One region of the Kitasatospora sp. LaBMicrA B282 genome, then DNA from elsewhere that is predicted to be linked to it. Evidence: riboswitches for the same ligand, from Rfam matches in the RefSeq annotation. Region 1 holds a riboswitch; the other holds the start of a gene.
The links. Region 1 has a riboswitch for cyclic di-AMP ahead of ACQRUO_RS17810 (transglycosylase family protein). Riboswitches for the same ligand answer to the same signal wherever they lie in the genome.

Region 1 (4,442 bases):
GCAGCAGCTGGTTGTACTTGGCCACGCGCTCGGAGCGGGCCGGGGCACCGGTCTTGATCTGGCCGCAGTTGGTGGCGACGGCCAGGTCGGCGATGGTGACGTCCTCGGTCTCGCCCGAGCGGTGCGACATCATGCAGCGGTAGCCGTTGCGCTGGGCCAGCTCGACGGCGTCCAGGGTCTCGGTCAGCGAACCGATCTGGTTCACCTTCACCAGCAGGGCGTTGGCCGTGCCGGTCTCGATGCCGCGGGCCAGGCGCTGCGGGTTGGTCACGAACAGGTCGTCACCGACCAGCTGGACCTTGCTGCCGAGGCGGTCGGTGATGGCCTTCCAGCCGTCCCAGTCCTCCTCGCTCAGCGGGTCCTCGATGGAGACCAGCGGGTAGCTGTCGACCAGCTCGGCGTAGTAGTCGATCAGCTCGGCGGCCGACAGCGACTTGCCCTCGAACTGGTAGGCGCCGTCCTGGTGGAACTCGGTGGCGGCGACGTCCAGGGCCAGCGCGATGTCCTGGCCCGGCACGTAGCCGGCCTTCTTGATGGCCTCGGTGATCAGGTCCAGGGCCTCGCGGTTGGAGTCCAGGTTCGGCGCGAAGCCGCCCTCGTCGCCCAGACCGGTGGACAGGCCGCGCTCCTTCAGCACCGCCTTGAGGGTGTGGTAGACCTCCACGCCCCAGCGGACCGCCTCGGAGAACGACTCGGCGCCGATCGGCGCGATCATGAACTCCTGGATGTCGACGTTGGAGTCGGCGTGCGAACCACCGTTGAGGATGTTCATCATCGGGACCGGCAGCACGTGCGCGTTGGGACCGCCGAGGTAGCGGAACAGCGGCAGGTCGCTGGCCTCGGAGGCGGCGTGCGCGACGGCCAGCGAGACGCCGAGGATCGCGTTGGCGCCGAGCGAGGACTTGTCCGGGGTGGCGTCCAGGTCGAGCATCGCCTGGTCGATCAGCCGCTGCTCGGTGGCGTCGTAGCCGACCAGCTCCGGGCCGATCTGCTCGATGACGGCGAGGACGGCCTTCTCGACACCCTTGCCGAAGTAGCGGTTCTTGTCACCGTCGCGCAGCTCCAGCGCCTCGAAGGCACCGGTGGAGGCGCCGGACGGGACAGCGGCACGGCCGGTGCTGCCGTCGTCGAGGCCCACCTCGACCTCGACCGTGGGGTTGCCGCGCGAGTCGAGGATCTCACGGGCGACGACGACATCAATGGACGGCACGAGGCATCTCCTAGGCGGAAGCGGTCCAGCGGACGTGGATACGGGTCGTTACGACCAGAGCCTAACCGCACCGGCCGCGGCTCAGACCCGGACCCGGCGTCCGTCTCACGGTGTGGCTCGGCTACCCGACGGTAGTTCACCTGAATGCACGGGCGGGGTCACCCGGGCCCGCGCCCCGCGGCCGGCCGGCGGTGCGGGGCGGCCCGGCGCCCCTCGGACGCCGGGCCGAGCACGCTGCCGGTCAGCCGAGGTGCAGCACCTGGCCGGGCAGGATCAGGTTCGGGTCCTGGCCCACCGTCTGCTGGTTGTCCTGGTAGAGCGCGTGCCAACCACCGCTCAGGTGCTGGGCCTGGGCGATCGAGGAGAGCGTGTCGCCGGCCTGCACGGTGTAGTCGTGACCGGCGGGCGCGGCGGCCGGGGCGGGCGCCTGGGTCTGCGCCGGGGCCTGCGGCGCGGCGTACTGGTCGTACACGCTCTGGTGACTGGTCCAGTACCAGCCGCCGTTGTGCTGGTACCAGAAGACCTTGCCGTTCGCGTCCCAGCCGGCCTTGCCCGGGAAGCTCGGCGCGGCCGACTGCGCGGCCGGAGCCGACTGCGGCGCCGCCGCCGACGGCTTGGCCTGCGGCTTCGGGGCGCTGCGCTGCTGCGGGGCGGCCGGCTTGGCCTGCGGTGCGGCCGGGGCAGCGGCGTCCACCGCGGCCGGCGCACCGCCGCGGGAGAGCCCGGCCGCCACCGAGCAGACCGGCCAGGCGCCCGGCCCCTGGTCGGCCAGCACCCGCTCGGCGACCGAGATCTGCTGCGCCTTGCTGGCCTGGTCGGCCTGCGGCGCGTACTGGGTGCCGCCGTACGCGGCCCAGGTCGAGGAGGTGAACTGCAGGCCGCCGTAGAAGCCGTTGCCGGTGTTGATCGACCAGTCGTTGGTGCTCTCGCAGTTGGCGACCTTGTCCCAGACCGAGACCGGGGCCGCGTGCGCGCCGGTCGCGGTGAGCAGCGGCACCGCCAGGCCCGCCCCGACGACACCCGCCGCGGCGACCGCCTTCTCGGCCTGGGTGCGACGACGATGGCGACCATTGCCCTTGAGCAGCATGAACTGTCCCTCTCCGGACGCCTGCGAGGTGAGCTGTCGGGTTCGGGCCCGTGAGGTTGGCCCGGCCGCTTGACGCGGCTTCACCCCTAGCCGAGGGATCCGGCAGAAATCGTGGGTCCCCCGCCCCTGCCCCAGGTGTAGGTCGGTGTCCCGACGGCGCGGTGGGCAGGACTCGGCGTACCGCGCGCGGGGTTCGCAGCTGCGAACTCCTGGGAGGGTAAGCAGATTGACGGAGCAATCACAAGCTCATATCGCCCACATCACACCGGAATCACGGGCAGTCGTGGGTCGCCTACTAACCGCTCGGCTTTGTCCGGTTTGATGCGCATTCAGACGATCCTGAATTGGCATCTGACGACATAACGTCAGATGCCTTAACGGGCCTGACCGTTCTCTTTCTCCGGAGTGAAAGAAACCGGAAGTTCGCGCAGTCCGCGCATGATCAGACCGCCGCGCCAGCGCAGCTCGGCCGGGTCCGCCGCGAGCGCGAGGTCCGGCAGCCGGGTCAGCAGCGTGGCCAGCGCCGCCTGCCCCTCCAACCGGGCCAGCGGGGCGCCGATGCAGTAGTGGATGCCGTGCCCGAAGCCCAGGTGCGGGTTGTCGCTGCGGGCCAGGTCGAGCACGTCCGGGTGCTCGAACCTGTTCGGATCGCGGTCCGCCCCGGCCAGCACCACCAGCACCGGGTCACCGACCGGGATCTCCACCCCGCCGATGGTCACCGGGCGGGTGGCGAACCGCCAGGTGGCCAGCTCCACCGGCCCGTCGTAGCGCAGCAGTTCCTCCACCCCGGTGGTGAGCAGGGCGCGCTCGCCGCGGCGCAGCGACTCCTGCAGCCGGTCCCGCTCGGCCGGCTGCCGCATCAGCGTGAACATGCCGTTGCCGATCAGGTTCACGGTGGTCTCGAAGCCGGCGAAGAGCAGGATGAAGGCCATCGCCGCGGCCTCGTTCTCACTCAGGTGCTCGCCGTGGTCGCTGGCCCGGATCAGACCCGAGATCAGGTCGTCGCCCGGGTCGGCCCGCTTGCGGTGGATCAACTCGGCCAGGTAGCCGCGCATCTTCTTGACCGCCCGGGCCACCCCGCCGCGCGGACCCCCGCCGTGTCGGATCATCATCCCGGCCCAGTCCCGGAAGTCGTCCTGGTCCTCGGCCGGCACGCCGAGCAGGTCGCAGATCGCGTAGATCGGCAGCGGGAAGGCGAACTCGTGGATCAGGTCCGCCGAGCCGCGCTGCGCGAAGCCGTCGATCAACCGGTCGGTCAGCTGCTGCACCCGCGGCTCGAACTCGGCCACCCGGCGCGGGGTGAAGGCCTTGGAGACCAGCCGGCGCAGCCGGGTGTGGTCCGGCGGGTCGATGTTCAGCAGGTGGGTCATCAGGTCCGCCTGCCGCTCCCCCGGGATCCCCACCCGGCCGGTGCGGTGCGCCTGCTCGCTGTGGTGGGCCGGGTTCTTGGAGAGCCGGGCGTCGGCCAGCGCCTGCCGGGCGTCCGCGTACCGGGTGACCAGCCAGGCTTCGACACCGCTCGGGAGGGTGGTCCGATGCACGGGGGCGTGTTCGCGCAGCCAGGCGTACGCCGGGTAGGGGTCGGCGGCGAACTCCCAGGTGAACAGGGGTGGCGGGGAAGACTCGAGCGGCTCCGGCATGCCTCGACGGTAACCCGTCCCGGGCAGGAGTGAGCCTGGTCACCTGGCGGGTAATCCCTGTTGCGGAGGGTCAGGAGAGCCTACGATCCTCCGGTACGTGTGCGGGCGCCCGGTGCGGCGGCGTCCCTCAGGGAGGAGCAGGCCATGCGAGTAGCCGGGGCAGTCGTGGTCATCGCGGTACTCGACGGCGGTGACGGCGACGCGCCCGCCCGCCGGTTCGCCGCGGCCGGCGCCGCCGGCCTGCTGGTCGCCGACCCGCACCCCGGGGTCGCCGAGGACCTGGCCGCCGCCCTGGACCGGCCCGGCTGCCCGGTGATCGGGGTCAGCTCCGACGTCCACCAGCCCAGCGACATCGCCGCCCTGGTGGTCACCGCCGAGAAGCACCTCGGTCCGATCGACCTCTTCTGCGTGGCCGGCCCCGACGGCGAGCGGATCGTCACCATGGCCGAGCTGCCTGGCCAGCTGGACCGGCTGGCCGAGCTGCTGGACCCGCTGGGCGAGGCGA
Region 2 (4,442 bases), on a different contig from region 1:
GGCAGGGCTGATGCCTTACTAGTCGTAATAATAACGCTAATGCACGTGCATCGGCATGTGATTTTGCGCGTGCAGAAGCCTGTACAAGAGGTGACCAAACCGGTCACCAAGCCCACCTGAGCGGCCGGGGAAACCGACATCGGGTAACAAATCGGCCAATGATCCGTGACCAGGCGTCGGCTGCGCGGTGAGCAAGGCTGACCGGTTCGGTCATTGACACCCCCGACAAATGATCAACTTCGCAGCCACTTCCTCACGCACCGTCACATCAGCCCCGGCTCGGCAGGGTTTTTGCCGCGGCTTGTCCGAGTTGCCCCGCTCGCCCCCGTCGGCCGGCCGCCGGCGCACCGCTCCCTCCTTGACGCGGCGAAGGGCCCGGCCGGATGCCGGACGACCACGTCCATGTCCTACGATCTGCTGCCATGAGCACTGCAGCCATCCCGGGCGCACCACTGCCCGTCCGCACGCCAGGCTCCCGCGCGCGGGGGCGCCACCGTCGGCCCGAACGGCCCCAGGTGCCGGTCAACGCGCCGGCGCTCGTGCTCGCCATACCCGCCGAGGCGACGCCCGCGGGGCTCACGCTGGTGGAGGAGCTGGTCTCGGCGATCCGCGGCGAGCAGCCCGGCATCGAGATCGCGGCCGGCTGGCTGCCGAGCGCCCTCGCCCCGCAGGCCGAGCACCTCGACGGCGCCGAGTCGGCGGACGGGGAGGGCCTCCCGCAGGCCGTCGAGCAGCCGACCCCGACGGTCGAGCAGCTGATCGGCGCCGCGCTGGCGGCCGGCATGCCGGCCCCGGTGCTGCTGCCGCTGCTGCCCGGCCCGCACGCCTACCTGACGGAGCTGCACGCCCTGGCCGCCGAGACCGGCGCCCTGGTCACCGACCCGCTCGGCCCGCACCCGCTGCTGGCCGAGGCGGTGCACGTCCGCCTCTCCGAGGCCGGGCTGGCCCGGGCCGACCGCGCCCGGCTGTTCGCCATCACCACGGCGGCCGACGGCGTGGTGCTGACCACCATCGGCGGTGCGGAGGCGGCCGACGCGGCGGGGATCACCGGCGTGCTGCTCGCCGCCCGCCTCGCGGTGCCGGTGGTGGCGGCCGCGCTGGACGTGCCGGGCTCGGTGGCCGCCGCGGTCGAGCACCTGCGGGCCACCGGCTCGCAGCGCCCGGCCCTGGCCCCGCTGGTCTTCGGCCCGGAGGCGCCGGAGGAGCTGCTGCTGGCCGCCGCCGAGGAGACCGGCTGCCCGAGCGCGGCCGTGCTGGGCGCCTACCCGACGCTCGGTCAGCTGATCGCCTCGGCGTACCTGGCCGTGCTGCCGGAGCCGACGGAGGCTCCGGTCGGGGAGCCCGTCGTCGAGGGCCCGCTCGCCGAGGCCCCCTCGGTCGAGGAGGCCGGCGCGGGCGAGTGACGCCCCGGCGCCAGCCCTAGGACGTCCGCCAGGACGTCCACCGACGGCCAACACCGGCCCGGTTCCCAGCCCTTGCGCTGGGGGCCGGGCCGGCGGCGTTCCCGGGCCCGGGCGGGCGGCGGCCGCAGGCGCCGGAGGCGGGACCGCGCGAGCATTGGTACGAGTACGACCGAACGACCAGTCGGTTCGCCAGTGCACCGTCGGCCGCGCCGGACTGACGAAGTAACAGAAGGTACAAAACGGACATTCAGTCGAGCTCGAAGATTGCTGCGTATCCGTACCATCGACCCGGCGACCGGCTCTCGCGCCACCTTTTCCGGCCCCGCCTCCCCCAAGATCACCGAACGCCGGAACCGATGCACCATCAGCCCCAACTCGGCTGAACCACCGGCACCTTCCACCGCACCGGGCCGAGTTGACGACCCGTTGTCCGGCGGATCCCCGACGGCCGTTCAGCTGGGCGGTGACCTCGATCTTGAAGCTTTGGTGCAGCCTGTGTGACCGCCATCACAGCTGTTTGCGGATTCAACTTAACTCTGTCTAACGTGCTCCCCGTTCGTAGCCACACGGACCCAGCGCAGCCGGACGCCTAGTCCTGCCACCGGACGCGCTGGCAGCGCGAAATCGCAGCCACGGCAGGAGCGGGGGAACCAGGTAAGCCGCCCCGGGCGCCGGTCCACGGACCGACGACCAGGGCTAGGGGTGAAGCCGCGCAGCAGCGCGGCCGGGCAACTCCAGTCCGAATCCGACAGCTCACCTCGCAGGCGTAGGAGAGGATCGCGACTTCATGCTGCCCACGACCGGCACCACCCGTCCGTCCCGCAACGCCCGCCGGGTGATCGCCGCCACCGGTTTGATCGGCCTCGGTCTGTCCCTGCCGTGCATCACCGCCGGCACCGCCTCCGCCGCCCCGGTCTCCACGTGGGACAAGGTCGCGCAGTGCGAGAGCTCCGGTGACTGGAGCATCAACACCGGCAACGGCTACTACGGCGGCCTGCAGTTCAGCGCCTCCACCTGGGCCGCCTACGGTGGTACCCAGTACGCGCCGCAGGCCGACCAGGCCACCAAGGACCAGCAGATCGCCGTCGCCGAGAAGGTGCTGGCCGACCAGGGCCCCGGCGCCTGGCCCGTCTGCTCGATCCAGGCCGGCCTGACCGCCGGTGGCGCCCCCGCCTCCGTCGACACCTCCGCCCCGGCCGCCCAGACCCCGGCCCCGGCCGCCCCCGCCCAGCAGAGCCAGCCGGCCCAGCAGACCCAGCAGGGCGGCCACACCTGGCAGGGCAGCCACTGGCAGAACCACACCTGGCACCACGACGGCGGCAGCTACACCGTCAAGCCCGGTGACTGGCTCTCCACCATCGCCAACAGCCAGCACGTGCAGGGCGGCTGGCAGGCGCTCTACCAGCTCAACAAGGCCGAGCTGACCCACGGCCCGGACGTGCTCTACCCGGGCCAGCACCTGAAGCTGGGCAACGGCGAGCAGGGCGCTCCGACCCAGGACGCCACCACCTCGGCCCCCGCCACCCCGGCGCCCGCGGTCAACGCCCAGACCACCGCCGCCACCAGCGCCCCGGCCGCGACCGGCGCGATGGCCAGCGCGATCAGCTTCGCCGAGTCCCAGGTCGGCCAGCCCTACATCTGGGGCGGCACCGGCAACGGCGGCTGGGACTGCTCCGGCCTGACCCAGGCCGCGATGGCCAAGGCCGGCATCTCGATCCCGCGGGTCGCCGCCGACCAGGCCGCCGCCTCCACCCCGGTGTCGATGAACAGCCTGCAGCCGGGCGACCTGCTCTTCTGGTCGAACAACGGCCAGGACTCGGGCGTTTACCACGTGGCCATCTACGTGGGCAACGGCCAGTTCGTCGAGGCCGCCAACCCGAGCTCGGGCGTGAAGTACGAGACCATCGCGAACTACGCCCCGGACTTCGCCGGCCGGGTCTGACCCGCACGGCACCGCTCCGCGCCGGACCTGTGAGGGGTCCGGCCGGGGTCTTCCGCAGGACAGCCATGAGGGCCGTCTCCCCCACCTCTCCGGGGGAGACGGCCCTCGGGCGTGCCGGGCCGCGGTTGGGGCATGCTGGTGGCCGACGATCCGTACGGAGGGGGAAGCCATGGCCAAGGTCACCGTCAGCCTGGACGCCGACGTCGCCATCGACCTGATGCTGCGGTGCGGCACCCGCAGCCCGCAGGACGCGGTGGAGTTGGTGGTCCGCGACTACCTGGCGAACGACCGCCGCACCGAGGCCCGGACCGGCGATCCGGACGACTCGGCGCGGCTGCTCCGGGAGTACCGGCGCGACACCGAGGGCTGAGCCGCGGTGCCGCCGGTCAGCGCTGCGGCTGCTTGGGGCGCCGGTAGATCAGCCAGAGCATCACCGCGAAGACCGCCGCCGCCACCAGCGCACCGGCCAGGCTGGCCCCGCGGAACCAGGGGGCGTTGACGTCCATCGTCCGCTGGCCGGCGTGCGCCGCGCTGCCGCTGCCCGCCACCACGCCGAGCGTCCAGAGGTTGGGCAGCGCGAGCACCAGCGCGGCCACGATCCAGGCCAGCGCGACCTTCCAGGTGCGTCGCCGGCGCAGCCCGAACCAGAGCACCAGCAGCGGCAGCAGGGTGCAGGTGATGCCGGTCAGCAGGCCGAGCACCAGGCCGGCCGAGAGCCTGCCGTGCACCGCGCTGCCGACCTGCTGCGACCACCACCGCGGGATGGTGGCGGCGAGCAGGAAGTAGAGGCCGACCAGCAGCAGCACCCCGACGCCGCCGAGCACGAGTCGGCGCCGCCCGCCCGCCTACTCCCCCTGGTGCAATCCGGTCCCCCGCCGCCGGGTCGCGGTGCGGCGTCGGTCCCGGCGGGCTGGCAGTCCCCGTGCGCTGCCGGTCCCAGTGCACTGTCAGCCCCAGTGAGCGTCAGTCCCGGTGGGCTCCGGTCGAGCCGCGCACCACCAGCTCGGGCTGGAACATGAACTCGGCGCGCTGGGCCGGCTGGCCGCCGACCTCCTCCAGCAGCGCGTCCACCGCGGCGGTGGCCATCGCCTCGACCG

Region 2: another riboswitch for cyclic di-AMP. It lies ahead of ACQRUO_RS05125 (transglycosylase family protein); the one in region 1 lies ahead of ACQRUO_RS17810 (transglycosylase family protein).

The regions. Positions count from the first base shown of each region.
Region 1 is NZ_JBNQTI010000056.1:29,777-34,218, forward strand. Features, by position in the region: gene eno (phosphopyruvate hydratase) at 1-1,210, opposite strand, end outside; gene ACQRUO_RS17810 (transglycosylase family protein) at 1,452-2,297, opposite strand; cyclic di-AMP (ydaO/yuaA leader) riboswitch at 2,300-2,451, opposite strand; gene ACQRUO_RS17815 (cytochrome P450 family protein) at 2,672-3,937, opposite strand; gene ACQRUO_RS17820 (SDR family NAD(P)-dependent oxidoreductase) at 4,082-4,442, shown strand, end outside.
Region 2 is NZ_JBNQTI010000010.1:717-5,158, forward strand. Features, by position in the region: gene ACQRUO_RS05120 (hypothetical protein) at 423-1,403, shown strand; cyclic di-AMP (ydaO/yuaA leader) riboswitch at 2,019-2,183, shown strand; gene ACQRUO_RS05125 (transglycosylase family protein) at 2,191-3,345, shown strand; gene ACQRUO_RS05130 (hypothetical protein) at 3,515-3,715, shown strand; gene ACQRUO_RS05135 (hypothetical protein) at 3,732-4,169, opposite strand; gene ACQRUO_RS05140 (LacI family DNA-binding transcriptional regulator) at 4,309-4,442, opposite strand, start outside.